3 regions of the Brevibacillus sp. YAE8 genome follow, and region 3 is predicted to be linked to each of the others. Evidence: riboswitches for the same ligand, from Rfam matches in the RefSeq annotation. Region 3 holds a riboswitch; each other region holds the start of a gene.
The links. Region 3 has a riboswitch for glycine ahead of gcvT (glycine cleavage system aminomethyltransferase GcvT). Riboswitches for the same ligand answer to the same signal wherever they lie in the genome.
Positions count from the first base shown of each region.

Region 1 (4,729 bases), on a different contig from region 3:
CTTTTTGTTTCAACCCTTCAAAATGTTTGGAAAAAACGAGATAAAAGCAAAAGCCGATACAAATGGCAATCGTGTACGGGAACAGGTCGAACTTCCCGCCCTTTTCAAAAATCGAGGTAATCGCGCCAATCCCCGCGCCGAGAATAATCCCCGACTTGATCGCATTCGGCACGAAGTTGACTACCCGCTTCGCTAGTCCGGTGACCCCGAGCAAAATGGATAACAGCCCAAGCGTCAACTGAAAGGCGATCAGCGCGTACACCCGCTCCTGCCCTTCCGGAAACTGCTCGACAAACAGCACAATCAGCGGAATCGCCGGCGTAATCCAGCCGGGAATGACCGGATCGCCCAAGAGGTGGTGGAGCAAATACAAAAAGCCATTCAAAATGACAACGGCCAGTCCCACCTCAAACGGCATGCCCAGATGGTCGGCGAGCAGCGTGATCGCGCCGAGGTCGACGGCGCACATCAACAGTCCTTGCAAATAATCGGGCCATTCAAAGCGATAGTGTACAAACGGCAGCCGGATCTTGAACGGTCCGGCCGGAATGTACGGGGTTTCTTCACCCGCTCTGCGTTGTTTCCACTTCATACGATGTCCCCCTTTTAGTAAGCTGCTCGATAGATGTCTTCGATATCTTTTTTCCGCAAAGCGCGGGGATTGTTTTTCAAAAGGCGGGTTTGCTTCATCGCCTCTTCGGCCATCTCGGCGATCGCGGATTCCGGAATGTTGAACTCGCGCAGCGACTGCGGAATTTCCACGTAACGGCACAGGCGCGTCATCGCTTCAATCGCTTTTTCCGCCGCTTCGTCCAGGTTCAGTCCGGCGACGTTTTCCCCGAGCGCCTGCGCGATCTCCCCGAGCTTTTCCAGGCAGGCGATCTTGTTCGCCCGCATGACGTAAGGCAGCAAGAGCGAATTGCTCACGCCGTGCGCCATGTGGAATCGTCCGCCGAGCGGGTAGGCCAGCGCATGGACAGCGCCTACGCCCGCGTTGCCGAAAGCAAGTCCGGCCATCAGCGACGCGGTAATCATCGCTTCGCGCGACTCGATGTTATCCGGGCACGCGTACGCTTTCGGCAAGTGAACGGCAATCAGTTTCATCGCGCCAATCGCCAGCGCGTCCGTCACCGGGGAGGCGAACTTGGAAATGTAGGCTTCCACCGCATGCACCAACGCGTCCACGCCGCTCGCAGCGGTCACGCTCGGCGGGCACGTAAGCGTCATCACCGGCGAGACGATGGCGACGTCCGGCAGCAGGTAAGGGCTTACAATTCCTTTTTTCACTTGCTCTTTCGTATCCGACAAAATCGAGATATTCGTCACCTCTGAGCCTGTCCCCGCCGTAGTCGGAATCGCGATCAGCGGCAAGCCCGGCTTTTTCACCAGATTCGTGCCAAAATATTGCTCGATGCTGCCCTCGTTCGTCGCCATGACGGAAGCTGCCTTGGCGATGTCGATTGCGCTGCCGCCGCCGACTGCGATCAGGCCGTCGTAGCCCCCTTCGCGGATCATCTGCACACACAAGTCGACGATCTCGATTTCCGGCTCGGGGTTCACGTCCGAGAAGACGCCCGCCTCCATCGGCAAAAGCGCTTCCACCTGCGCGACTACCCCGGCCTGAATGAGAATTTTGTCCGTCACAATCATTGGACGCGCCACTTTCAGACGGGCAACCTCCTCGGGCAGCAGCGCCAGCGAATCCCGCCCTGTGACCAGTTTGTTTGCAGCGGCAAAAGTAGAAATGTTCATGATGTCACTCTCTCCTTTCTGTATGCCGCTACGTGAAAAGCAACTCCCGTGCCAAGCGGAAAAAAGCGGGTGCCAATTTCGCTCCGCCACCTGCGGGAAAAACGACCTTCCCCCCAACAGCGGCAAGCCTTTTCTCACTTTTTTGTCACATTTTCCGCAGCACAGTTTGTTTCGGCCAAAAGCAACCGTTTACATTCGCTGTTTGATTATAATTCAAATCAAACTTGCGCATTTGATTCATTATCAAATCAAAACTCATACCCTTCCCCTTTCGACACATCCGCTCACCTGGCTAGCGGAAAAAACGACGAATGATTGTCGTTTCCTGCTTGTCATCTGGCCTTCCGTCAATCAAAAATGTTTTATGTTTAAAATAATCTGTTAATTAGGAATTTTCATTTGACAACCTTTTTGGAATATTTTACTATCATAAGAACGCACGCGAATATCTGACGCGGATGAATATTGCGGGAGAGACTAAACTCGCCGTTTAGCACCGAAGGAGCAAATCCTGACCGCTCAGGACAAATCTCTCAGGTAAAAGGACAGAGAAAAGTAGGAACCGGTCTATTTTTCCCGTTCCTTTTTTTGTTGCAGAAAATAGGAGTGTTGTGCGTTCACCATGAAACAGCCGTTCCATTTGCCTCGAAAAAAGGAGGGAAAACTGCCGACAAAACCGCAAATTTTCTGCCTCGCTCAAAAATGTAAGCGTTTTTTTCGATGGAAGTAACTTAATGATGTATTTATGCTGGGTCGCTATGTTAAGATATGAATTATAAAGTTTCATAAACTTTTTGAAAGGTCGGCGGTTGGTTTTTTACCAACAGCCGCAAACGAATCAAACGCATGAGAAATGAGGGGGATCACATGCAACAGCAAAATTTGGCGAGGGGCCTGAAAAACAGGCACGTTCAACTCATCGCGATCGGCGGGGCCATCGGAACGGGATTGTTCCTCGGTGCGGGCAAATCCATTCACCTGGCCGGCCCATCCATCCTGTTTGCTTACTTGATTACTGGGATTATTTGCTTTCTGATTATGCGCTCGCTCGGTGAACTTCTCCTTAGCAACCTGAACTATCATTCCTTCGTTGACTTCGTAAAAGACTACCTCGGCAACATGGCCGCGTTCGTCACAGGCTGGACGTACTGGTTTTGTTGGATTTCGATTGCCATGGCCGACTTGACGGCTGTCGGAATGTACACGCAATACTGGTTCCCTGAGGTTCCGCAATGGATGCCGGGATTGATTGCGCTCGTCATCCTGCTCATCATGAACCTGGCAACGGTCAAGCTTTTCGGCGAAATGGAGTTCTGGTTCGCGCTCATCAAAGTCATCGCGATTCTCGCTTTGATCGCCGTCGGAATCTTCATGATTGTCAAAGGCTTCTCGACAAACTCCGGCGCGTCCAGCTTCAGCAACCTGTGGAGCCACGGCGGCATGTTCCCGAACGGCATCAACGGCTTTTTACTCTCCTTCCAGATGGTCGTGTTCGCCTTTGTCGGCATTGAGCTTGTCGGGCTGACTGCCGGGGAGACAGAAGACCCCGAGCGCGTGATTCCAAAAGCGATCAACAACATCCCGATTCGCGTGCTGCTCTTTTACGTCGGCGCTCTGATCGTCATCATGAGCATCTATCCATGGAACGCCATCATCCCGACCGAAAGCCCGTTCGTTCAAGTGTTTGCGGCTATCGGTATCGCGGCTGCCGCAGGTATCGTCAACTTCGTCGTGCTGACCTCCGCCGCTTCGGCATGCAACAGCGCCATCTTCAGTACAAGCCGTATGCTCTACTCGCTCGGCAAGGAAAATAATGCGCCTGCGTCCATGACCAAGCTGACAACGCGCCAGGTGCCTGCCAATGCCTTGTTCTTCTCGACTGTCGTCGTTCTCATTGCGGTTGTGTTGAACTACATCATGCCAGAAGGCGTCTTCACTCTGATTACGAGCGTTTCGACGGTCTGCTTCCTGTTCATCTGGGGCATTACCGTGATCTGCCACCTGAAGTACCGCAAGACAAGACCGGATCTGGCAAAAACAAACAAGTTCAAAATGCCGCTCTTTCCGTTTGCCAACTACCTGATTCTCGCTTTCCTCGCGTTCATTCTCGTCGTGCTCGCGCTTGCCGAGGATACGCGCGTGGCCTTGTTCATCACTCCGGTCTGGTTCATCATGCTCGTCGTGATTTACAAGCTGCGCAAGGCTAAAGTCGATCAGGTGAAAGTATTGGAAAACTGATCGCCAGCCAAACAAAAAACACATCCGGCTTCCGATGTGTTTGCATGGCAAGGACAAGCATCCTGCGACTGCACCAGGCATTCGCAGGATGCTTTTTATTTGCTCGCTTCCGGCTCGTTCTCTACGCGCAGTTGCAGCTTTTTCATCTTTTGGACGAGTGCGCTCTGGCTGATGCCGAGCGCTTCTGCCGCCAACCGGGTCGTCTTGTGCGTCTGGATCGCCTTGCCGATCATGCTCCGCTCCAGACGGGCGACCGCTTCGCGCAAAGACGTCGGTTCTGCCTGCGGGAACACTTGCTGGAGAAAGTTCGGCAAATCGCCGACGTCAATCGTGTCGTGAAACGTCGTGACCACCAGCCGCTCGACCAGATTCGCCAGCTCCCTGATATTTCCCGGCCAGCTATAGTTCGTGAGCCACTCGTAGCATTCCAGTGTCATCGTCTTTTCTTCCTTGTATTTCTCATTGAATTTTTCCAGATACGACACCAAGAGCGGGACAATCTCTTCCCGGCGTTCGCGCAGCGGCGGCACCTCGAAGGTGACGATGTTCAGCCGATAGTACAAATCCTCGCGAAACAGCCCCTCGCGCACGAGTGTAGCCAGGTCGCGGTGGGTAGCCGTAATGATCCGCACGTCCACATGGCGGACTTCGGTGGAGCCGACGCGCATGAATTTGCTTTCCTCCACTACTTTCAACAGCTTCACTTGCAGCTCCAGCGGCAAGTCGCCGATCTCGTCCA
Region 1 is NZ_BAAIYG010000002.1:464,819-469,547, forward strand. Features, by position in the region: gene AC27IT_RS05085 (hypothetical protein) at 1-592, opposite strand, end outside; gene AC27IT_RS05090 (iron-containing alcohol dehydrogenase) at 607-1,752, opposite strand; glycine riboswitch at 2,211-2,311, shown strand; gene AC27IT_RS05095 (amino acid permease) at 2,620-3,990, shown strand; gene AC27IT_RS05100 (sigma-54 interaction domain-containing protein) at 4,086-4,729, opposite strand, start outside.
Region 1: it holds a riboswitch for glycine, as region 3 does, so the genes downstream of both, AC27IT_RS05095 (amino acid permease) here and gcvT (glycine cleavage system aminomethyltransferase GcvT) in region 3, are expected to answer to the same signal.

Region 2 (4,729 bases), on a different contig from region 3:
AGTCGCCTGACGCTCCTCGCCTTTTGCCGCGTAGGTGACGATGACCTGATCGTCCGTTTGCTCTGCCCTTTTTGCCACTGCTTCGGTCTGCACTTCCACGCCGAGCTTTTTCAGCTTCCTCGCCACGAGGCGCGAAAGCTCTTTTTCAAAGCCGGGGAGAATCGCGTCCGAGCCTTCCAAAATCGTCACCTTTGTGCCAAACTTCGCAAACGTCTGCCCCAACTCGATCCCGATATAGCCTCCACCGATCACCAGCAAGCTTTCTGGCAGCTTGGCGAGCGCGAGCATTTCCGTCGAGGACAAGATGCGGCCCTGGAATGGAAAGGCTTTCAATTCGACCGGACGCGAGCCTGTCGCGAGAATCCCGTGCCGGAAGCGGTACTGCGTCGTCTCTGCCCCGTTTTTGACCTCGACCAGATTGGCGTCCACGAGCTTGGCTTCCCCCTGGAGCCGCTTGATCTTGTTGCCTTTGAAAAGCGAGCTGACCCCGCCCGTCAATTTGTCGATCACGCTCTGCTTCCACGCCTGGACTTTGGCAAAATCAACGCTTACTTCCGCTGCTGTGAGGCCGATTCCCGCCGATTGCGTCATCGCCTCGTACTGATGCGCCGCCGAGATCAGCGCCTTGGAAGGAATGCACCCGCGGTTCAGGCACACGCCGCCAACCGTATCTTTTTCCACAATCGCGACCTGCTTGCCGAGCTGTGCCGCCCGGATCGCCGCCACGTAGCCTCCTGGTCCTGCGCCGATCACGAGGACGTCCAGTTGTTCTGCATTGCCGTTCTCTGTCATGGCTTCTCTCCACCTGTTTCTCTATTTTTGTAAAAAAGCGTGCGTCTCCCGTTTTTTGCCTGGCGCCTATACGCCCAAAAAACAGCGGACTACTTGCTTGCGTTCTGTAGAGCAGCCAGGAGCGCTTTTTTTGTCCGCTTTAGCTGCGCCCCACGGCGAGCCGATCCGCAAAGGCTTCGTCCGGGCTGGACAAGGCAAAGCCGCGTGCAGGGTCGTAGTCGAGCGTCAGCACGTCGCCCAGATGCCGTTTGGTCAACCGATCCATGCATACCGGAATGCCGTGTTGATACACAAGCGTGTCGTTTTTCCGCAGTTCATCGACTGCCAACTGCACAAAAAATCCGCAGCCGCAGTCGCCCGAGATCACGACGTCGATCCTGAGCGCCGTATCGTTTGGAAAGTGGAGCTTTTTCAGCTCCGCTTGCGCCGCTTCCTTGATCGTAAGCTCCATGTTCGTTTTCGCCTGCTCCTTTCCCATCGCGCCATCTTTCGCTCGTGTCCGTCTCTGGCAGTACGGTCATGACCGTTTTTCTCTCTGATCGGGGGTGAAAACTGTTGAGCGTAAGCGGTCGCATCCCCTTTTTTTGGAAAAAAGCCGAGCTTTTTTCCATAGAAAAAGGACAGAGGAAAGATAGAGTGACGATACTCTACCTTTCCTCTGTCCTTTTTACCTGAGAGTTTAACTCCTGAGTCGGTCCAGGAGTATTCCCCTTGGGTGGCTTTGTCAGCGCTCTCCAGAGGTGCGTCCGATTGTAGTATCTGGTACCTGAGAGATTAATCCCAAGGGTTTTATGGGACTTGCTCCTTCGGTGCTAAACCGTCCGTTTAGTCTCTCCTACAATCATCATCCGCCGCTATTCACTTGTTGGATAACATTGACTTTAGTAAAGCATACTCGTTCTGCCGATGTCAATTCTGAAAAAAATTATTATTCAGTTAAAGTTATTCTTTGTCGCTGATGCGCCCATGTCGCCGCTGGCTGCGCAAAAGCAAGCCCGTTTGCGAAACGAGATCCAAGCATTTATTCCCCGGGAAAAGCGGCGGCGGAAGCTTCCCCTCTTTTGCTCTCGCGCCAAAAAGGCAAAAAGCGAAACCGCTGCTTTTTGCCCTTGTTCTGTCGCCTGTTATTGCTGTGCCGCCGCAGCCTCATCCATGTACACAAACTCCCACAGATGCCCGTCCAGATCGAAAAAGCTCCAACTGTACATGAAGCCGTGGTCCACCGGGTCATTCGCCGGCTTCGCCCCTGCCTCGTACGCCTTGTTCACGATCTCGTCAACCTGCTCCCGGCTCTCTGCCGACAGCGCCACGATGACCTCCATGCTTTTCGCCGTATCGGTGACGTCCTTTTTCGTAAACGTCTGGAAAAATTGCTCTACCAGCAGCATCGTGTAAATGTTTTCCCCGATCACCAGACAAGCCGCGTTCTGATCCGTGAATTGCGGATTAAATTCATAGCCGAGTGCAGAAAAAAAGTCGATCGATTGGTTCAAATCTTTTACCGGCAAATTGACAAAAATTTGTTTCGATTGCAGTGCCATCTGTATCCCCTCTTTTCGGAAGTGTGCGTGAGACTTAGCTGTATCGTAGCATTTTTCGGATGGGCGATGCTTCTTCCAAATTGCTATGAATGGCAGTGAGCGCAAGTCCGCGGGAAAAAACGGCTCTGTCTCCCGCCTGTTTGCGGATAAGCAAAGGCGTTCTTGCCAACAGTAACATGTCGAAGGGAGGTGACGATAGATGGGAGCAAAAGGCAACGAACATCACGAGAGCAAGCGCGAACTGCCAGGCTTGCACCTTTCTTCGCTGGATGAGGAGCAAATCGAGAAACAGCACCAGTTTCAGATGTTTCCGACGCCCGATGAACAGCAAGCTTCTGAAGTCATTCGGGAGCTGAAAGATTAATGTTCGCGGCACTTGTTCTGCTACGTTTTCCTTGACGATAGCCGTATATGCCCCGTTTTGAAACGATTGCAGCGAGCAAAAAGCCAGGGTGTTTGCTTCCCTGGCTTTTGCCGTTCACCGTTTTTGCTTGTTCAGGACAGAACAGCGGAAAAGACGCTCAGCTCACGCACGACACGCTCATCCACCTCGACGCCCAGCCCCGGCCGCTCGCTCAGCAGCAGCCGATTCTGCTCGTAATGAAGCTGCCCAGATGGCGCGTAGCAGACCGCTTCTGCCATGAGCCGGTGAATGTTTTCAATGTGAAACGGATTTTTCCCGATCACCAGCGGCGCGATGTCTTTTGCCAGCATCTCGTACGTGCTGTGAAAAGTCTCGCCCGTGACGTGCGGGTCCGGCATGCCTTCACCGTAGCCCACAAGCCCTGTGTCCGTCGTCAGTTTGACGATGATGCTCGGAAGCTCGCGAAACTCGTCATAGGCGACGATAAACGGCCGGATCAACGGAAGCTGGGTCGCAAACAGTTCCACCGAAACAATTTTCAAAGAGAATCCCTCCATCTTTTCTTTTGTCAAAACGGGCCGTAGTGCATGAAGTTCGCCACGATAACCGCTACAAGCCCGATCGCGAACTGGGTCAAAATCAACGGCAAAATCCACTTCGCCCAGCGAATCCACAGAATGCCCGCGAGCGCCAGCCCCGCCATGAAATAGCCGGAGGTCGGGAAAATAATGTTGCCGATCCCGCCCGCAAGCGAGAAGGACAACACGGCTGTCTGCCTCGTCACTCCGACCAGATCGGCCAATGGCGCCATGATCGGCATGGTGAGCGCGGCTTGTCCGCTGCCGGACGGCACGACGAAGTGAATCAACGCTTGCAAAATATACATTCCGGCAGCACTGAGCACGGGCGGAATCTCGTGCAGCATCCCGGCTGCGTGGAACAACAGCGTGTCGATGACGTGCCCATCCCCCAGCACGACCAGCGTCGCTCTCGACAGCCCGATAATGAGCGCGCCGGTGAGCATGCCGGCTGCCCCTTTCATGAACGACTCGATCAGTTGGTCGGCCGACATGCGCGAAATCAGCGTAATGACGATGGCTAAAATGACAAACAAGGCAGAAATTTCGGTAATGTACCATTGGAATTGCAGCACGCCGTAGATCAAGGCGACAAAGTTGAGCAAAAAGCAGATCAGCACCTATTTGTGCGTTTGGGACAACGGCTGGTCGTCCGCAGGCGCGAGGGCGGAAGCGGAAGTCGCATTCGCCGCAATGCCTTCGCCGTAAAAGCCGAGGGAAGGATCTTTTTTGACCTTCATCGCGTAGCGGTAAATGAAGCCGACAGACACCGCGTACATGATGACGAACAGGACGATGCGGTAGCCGATCCCGGAGAAGATCGGGAGCTGGGCAATCCCTTGGGCGATTCCGACCGTAAACGGATTCATGATCGCCGTCGTAAAGCCGATGGAAGCGCCTACCAGCACAATCGCCGTTCCCGTGATGACATCGAAGCCGAGCGAAACTGCGAGCGGCACCAAAATCGGGATGTAGGCCAGCGTTTCCTCCGCCATCCCCGTAAAAGCACCCGCAAAGGCGAAGAAAAGCATCATGATCGGGATGAGCCACTTATCCTTGTTCCCGAGCTTTTTGGACAGCGAGCGGATAAAGGCGTCTACCGCCCCCGTCGCCGTCAACACGCCAAACGCCCCTCCGATAATCAGCACGAAGAAAATGATTTCTCCCGCGTCCACCATCCCGGTATGAATCGCGCTGAACAGCGCAAAGACGGAAACAGGCGTCTGTTCCAGCGGTTGAAACGATTGCGGATCGACGACGCCTCGTCCGTTCACCTCCACGCGGGCGTATTCTCCTGCGGGCACGACGTGGGTGAGAAACGTCGCAACCAGCAGTACGCCGAACAACAGCACGAAGACGTTGATTCCCCGCTTGCGCCGCGCTGCCTGATCTGTGTTGTTTGCCAGCACTTTCAGCTCCCCCTTTTTCACTATTCTGTCTTTTTATCGTAGTCG
Region 2 is NZ_BAAIYG010000002.1:449,753-454,481, forward strand. Features, by position in the region: gene lpdA (dihydrolipoyl dehydrogenase) at 1-792, opposite strand, end outside; gene AC27IT_RS05020 (iron-sulfur cluster biosynthesis family protein) at 932-1,270, opposite strand; glycine riboswitch at 1,536-1,640, opposite strand; gene AC27IT_RS05025 (VOC family protein) at 1,917-2,333, opposite strand; gene AC27IT_RS05030 (hypothetical protein) at 2,533-2,697, shown strand; gene AC27IT_RS05035 (enolase-like domain-containing protein) at 2,829-3,239, opposite strand; partial or broken gene AC27IT_RS05040 (YfcC family protein) at 3,266-4,690, opposite strand.
Region 2: it holds a riboswitch for glycine, as region 3 does, so the genes downstream of both, AC27IT_RS05020 (iron-sulfur cluster biosynthesis family protein) here and gcvT (glycine cleavage system aminomethyltransferase GcvT) in region 3, are expected to answer to the same signal.

Region 3 (4,729 bases):
GCAAACAGTTCTTCTACACTGGAAATGCCGAGAGTTTCAAGCATTTCGCGCTTGTCCTGATCGGTTTGGGGCAGGTAGCGGTATTTCACGAACGTTGTCCTCCTCAAAATAGGATGTATAGTGGGCGATTGCTTAGTTTTTCGGACGTTTATAAAACGGAGCGGCGACAACCTCTGCTTTGAGGCGTTTTCCGCGAATTTCCACTTCCAGTTGGGTGCCAAGCGCCGCATGTTCGCTTTTCACGAGCGCCAATCCGACGTTTTTCTTCAAGGTAGGGGACTGCGTGCCTGTCGTCACTTCGCCCACCAGCTCTTCGCCGACGTAGACCGGATAGTGCGTGCGCGGAATGCCGCGGTCGATCATCTCGATGCCGACGAGCTTGAGCGGCGCGCCGTTTTCTTTTTGCGCCTTGAGCACCTCTTGGCCGATGAACGGCACTTCTTTGTCCACCTTCACCGCGAAGCCGATGCCTGCTTCAATCGGCGTGATGTCCTTGCTCAGCTCCTGGCCGTACAGCGGCAGCTTCGCTTCGAAGCGCAGCGTGTCGCGCGCGCCAAGTCCGCAAGGCAGAAGCCCGTCTTCCTTGCCCGCTTCAAGCAACGCGTCCCACAGTTCAGCGGCACGCTCTGCAGGCAGGTAAATTTCAAAGCCGTCCTCGCCTGTATAGCCTGTGCGGGATACCAGAGCGGAAATGCCAGCGACCTCTACGTCGCGCTCGAAACGGAAGAAGCCGATTTTCGACAGGTCTGTGGCGGTCAGCTTTTGCAAAATCGACTCGGCCAAAGGCCCTTGAATGGCGATTTGCGCCGTTTGCGGCGAAATGTTTTCAATCGTGACACCCGGAATCAGGTGCTCTTCCAGCCATGCATAGTCTTTGTCAATGTTTCCTGCGTTGATGACAAGCAGGTAATGGTCGTCCGCGTATTTGTAAACGAGCAGATCGTCGACCGTACCGCCGTCCGGGTAGCAGAGCACGCTGTACTGCGCTTGCCCGACAGCCAGCTTGGACACGTCGTTGGTGGTGACGCGCTGCAAGTATTCGAGCGCACTCTCGCCTTTTACGTCTACTTCTCCCATGTGGGATACATCAAACAGACCTGCTTTCGTCCGAACGGCCTCGTGCTCCTGGCCAATGCTGGAAAACTGTACAGGCAGCTCCCAGCCGCCGAAGTCGATTGTCTTGGCGCCGTATTTTGCGTAGGAATCAAACAGTGGCGTTCTTTTCAGATTGGACATGTGTGGCACCTCCCAAAAACTGTTAGTCGGCATTTCTCCCCATGAAAAAACAGAGGCGAAAAAACGGGTACACCAAAAGAACGGTGCCCATTTCTCCTCCTCTGTCCTTGGTACCTGAGAGTTACCTTGCCAATCAAGCGCGGCGGGGATCACCGCGCTTGCAAGTTTCCCCTTTGGTGGCTCCGATTTCGAGCTCTCTCCAGAGTTGCGTCCAGTAGAGGTTCTTTTGCCTGAGAGATTCACCGTTCCCGGCTTGCTCCTTCGGCGCTGCAGTGGTTCGCGCAGTCTCTCCCTGCTACTATCATTCGCGTTGGTTAGATGGTCATACATAAGTTTTTGCTATGATTTCCATACTAATGAATGAACTTCCTCTATATCCTACCATGAGAGTCCGCCGTTGAAAATATGCAAATTAACAGTCAGATCAAGAAATACTTAACAAAATGATGAACACGATCATAAATGTTAAGTTTTTTGATAAAGCGCATGAAAGTTATGGCAGAGCTGTGTAAAGGAGTAACGTATATGCCGAATATTCCTGTTTCATTTGACACGAGCTGGATATCCCCGCTGACGGAGCGAATGCACGAAGACGGCCCCTGGGACAAGTGGGAGCTGTTCAAGCTGGCGCTGGAAGCGGAAGAGGCCATGGCTGTTCGCGAGTTCGATCAGTTGCAATGCCTGAAATACTTGCCGCTGCTCTCCCCGTTTCCCCACCAGTTGCAAACGGCGGAGCGAGTGCTCAACGACATGCGCGGACGCGCGATCCTCGCCGACGAGGTCGGACTGGGCAAGACGATCGAAGCCGGGCTGATTATGAAGGAGTACATGGTCAGGGGCCTGGCGAAAAAAATTCTCGTGCTCGTCCCCGCCTCCCTCGTCATCCAATGGACGAAGGAGTTGCAGCAAAAATTCGGGATTCCCGCCGTGGCGCAAAAAAAGGAGTACATGTGGCGGCAGCATGAAGTCGTCGTCGCCTCCATCGACACGGCGAAACGAGATCCGCACCGCCGCCACGTCCTCGACATCGACTACGACATGCTGATTATCGACGAGGCGCACAAGCTGAAAAACAAGCGGACGCGAAACTATCAGTTCGTGAAGGAAATTCGCAAAAAATATTGCCTGCTGCTCACGGCTACGCCGATCCAGAACGAAATGGACGAGCTGTACAACCTGATTAATTTGTTGAAGCCGGGGCACCTCGGCCACTCCACGTCGTTTTCCTCCAATTACGTCGAAGGAAAGCGACAGTCGAAAAACAGCGACAAATTGCGCGAAGAAATTGAAAAGGTGATGATTCGCAACAAGCGAAGCGACGGCGGCATCCAGTTCACCAGTCGCCGCGTCCAGTCGATTCCGATTGAGCTGTCGCAGGAAGAGATGGAGCTGTACGAGGGCGTCACCCGCTTTGTGCGCGACCAGTACCAGACAGGAGCTGGCCTGTTCAACTCGCTCGCCTTGATTACGTTGCAGCGCGAGGTTTGCTCCAGCAAGGAAGCCTCGTTCATGACACTGTACAACATGCACCAGCGCACCAGCGAAGACTCCCCCCTGCGCGGCCGAATTTTGGAGCTGGTGGAGATGATTAAGCGGATCGAGACGCATTCCAAGGCGGCCAAAACGGTCGAGCTGATCCAGGAGATCAACGACAAAGTCATCATTTTCACCGAGTACCGGGCGACGCAAAACTACCTGCAAAAATATTTGCATGACCACGGCATTACTTCTGTGCCGTTTCGCGGCGGCTTCAAGCGCAGCAAAAAAGACTGGATGACCGATTTGTTTCAAAACCGCGCGCAAGTACTGATCGCCACAGAGGCTGGCGGGGAAGGGATCAACCTGCAGTTTTGCAACCAGGTCATCAACTACGACATGCCGTGGAACCCGATGCGCGTCGAGCAGCGGATCGGCCGTGTCCACCGTCTCGGCCAGAAGCGGGACGTGCACATTTACAATTTGTCCACCGTCGGCACGATTGAGGAGCACATTTTGAAGCTGCTGTACGAAAAAATCGACCTGTTCGAGATGGTCATCGGCGAGCTGGACGACATCGTGGAGCGGCTGAATCTCAACTCGTCGCTGGAAGAAAATTTGACGCAGATCATCATGGATTCCAAATCGGCCCGCGAAATGGCGTTGAAGCTCGACAACATGGGCCACGCCATCCGCGCCAGCAGACAACAGCACGCATCCCCTGCCCTGTCGGAAGCGGCAGAGCAGTAGCAGAAAAAACGCACACAAGAAAAGAGGTTTCTCCTGATGCAAGCCAACCAGGTCAGGCAATTTGTAGAGCGCTACCTCGCGACTTTTTCCGCGCACATCGTCGAAGCCCACCCGGATTACTTGACGGTCAAGCTTCCGGTCGAGGTCGACAAGGATATCGGCAACCGCCCGTTTTACTGGAGCTGGGTCGACAAAATGAACCTGGCCTACCAGCCGCTCGTGCTCACCTTTGCGTTTCACCCGGACCGGATGCCGGACGGGCTGCGGGCCGAGCATCTGCATCTGGGCGCTGCGCGCATGCAGCAAATTTTTGCCTCGGCGAAAAAGCACGGGCGCTTTTTATGCATGTACGAGCAAAATACCGCTTCCTTGCCAAGCACCGGCAAGCGTCGCTCCACGCCGCTCGTTCCCTGGCTCGGGCTCAACCTGAAAGTATCGCTCATCTGCGACAAGCGGCGCGACATCATGCTCTATCTCGGGATCAACCTGCATCAGCCGCGCCTCGTGCACGACTTTTCCTCGTTTTTGTTTCAGTTGACGCTTGCGCCCGCGATCCCGGACTACTTTTACACGCTCGACCGGAAGCTGTCTGTGGAAGACGCGCTGGAGCTGGCCCGGCAGGAGGTCGATGCGGTCATCGCGCAGGAAGACCAGGAGTGGGCCGTAGAGGCGCGGGCGCGACTGACGGAGGAGCTGGACATCCTCGCCGCCTACTACGAAGAGCTGGCCCGACGAGAGCCGCCTGCCGAACAGAGCGAGACAGAAGCAGCCGAGGCGGAAGCGGTAGAGTCCCCGGAGCAAAAAGCCTCGATCCCGCTGCCTGCGCGCGACGCCGTCCCCGCCAGGGAGGCTGTTGTCGAAGCTGCGCAGACGCTTGACGAATACCGCTCTTCCGGCGGGCGAATCCTCGACTTTTTACGTGCCAATGGCGTCCAGGTGACGCCGCGCGAGGAAATCAACCAGGAGGAATGGAAAAAAAGCACGCCGGAAGAAGAAAAACAGCGGCGGATGGACGAGCTGCGCTGGCAGTACGAGCCGCGCATCGAGGTTCATTTTATTAACGGCGGACTGTTTTACTTGCACTCTGCTCCGCCTGTCATTAAAGCGCATCCGGCAAAAACGGTGCGCCATCTCCCCGCATCCGGGCGAATCATGTAAAAGATCAGCGAGAAGAAGTGCTGCGGAACTGACAAGTTGCAACAAATCTTTTTGTCATAGCTGGTTACAATAGGAATAAGCTTAGCCTGTACAAAAGGTGGTGCATGTT
Region 3 is NZ_BAAIYG010000003.1:276,002-280,730, forward strand. Features, by position in the region: gene gcvPA (aminomethyl-transferring glycine dehydrogenase subunit GcvPA) at 1-89, opposite strand, end outside; gene gcvT (glycine cleavage system aminomethyltransferase GcvT) at 133-1,236, opposite strand; glycine riboswitch at 1,328-1,444, opposite strand; glycine riboswitch at 1,445-1,541, opposite strand; gene AC27IT_RS06810 (DEAD/DEAH box helicase) at 1,762-3,462, shown strand; gene AC27IT_RS06815 (YqhG family protein) at 3,499-4,620, shown strand; gene AC27IT_RS06820 (hypothetical protein) at 4,725-4,729, shown strand, end outside.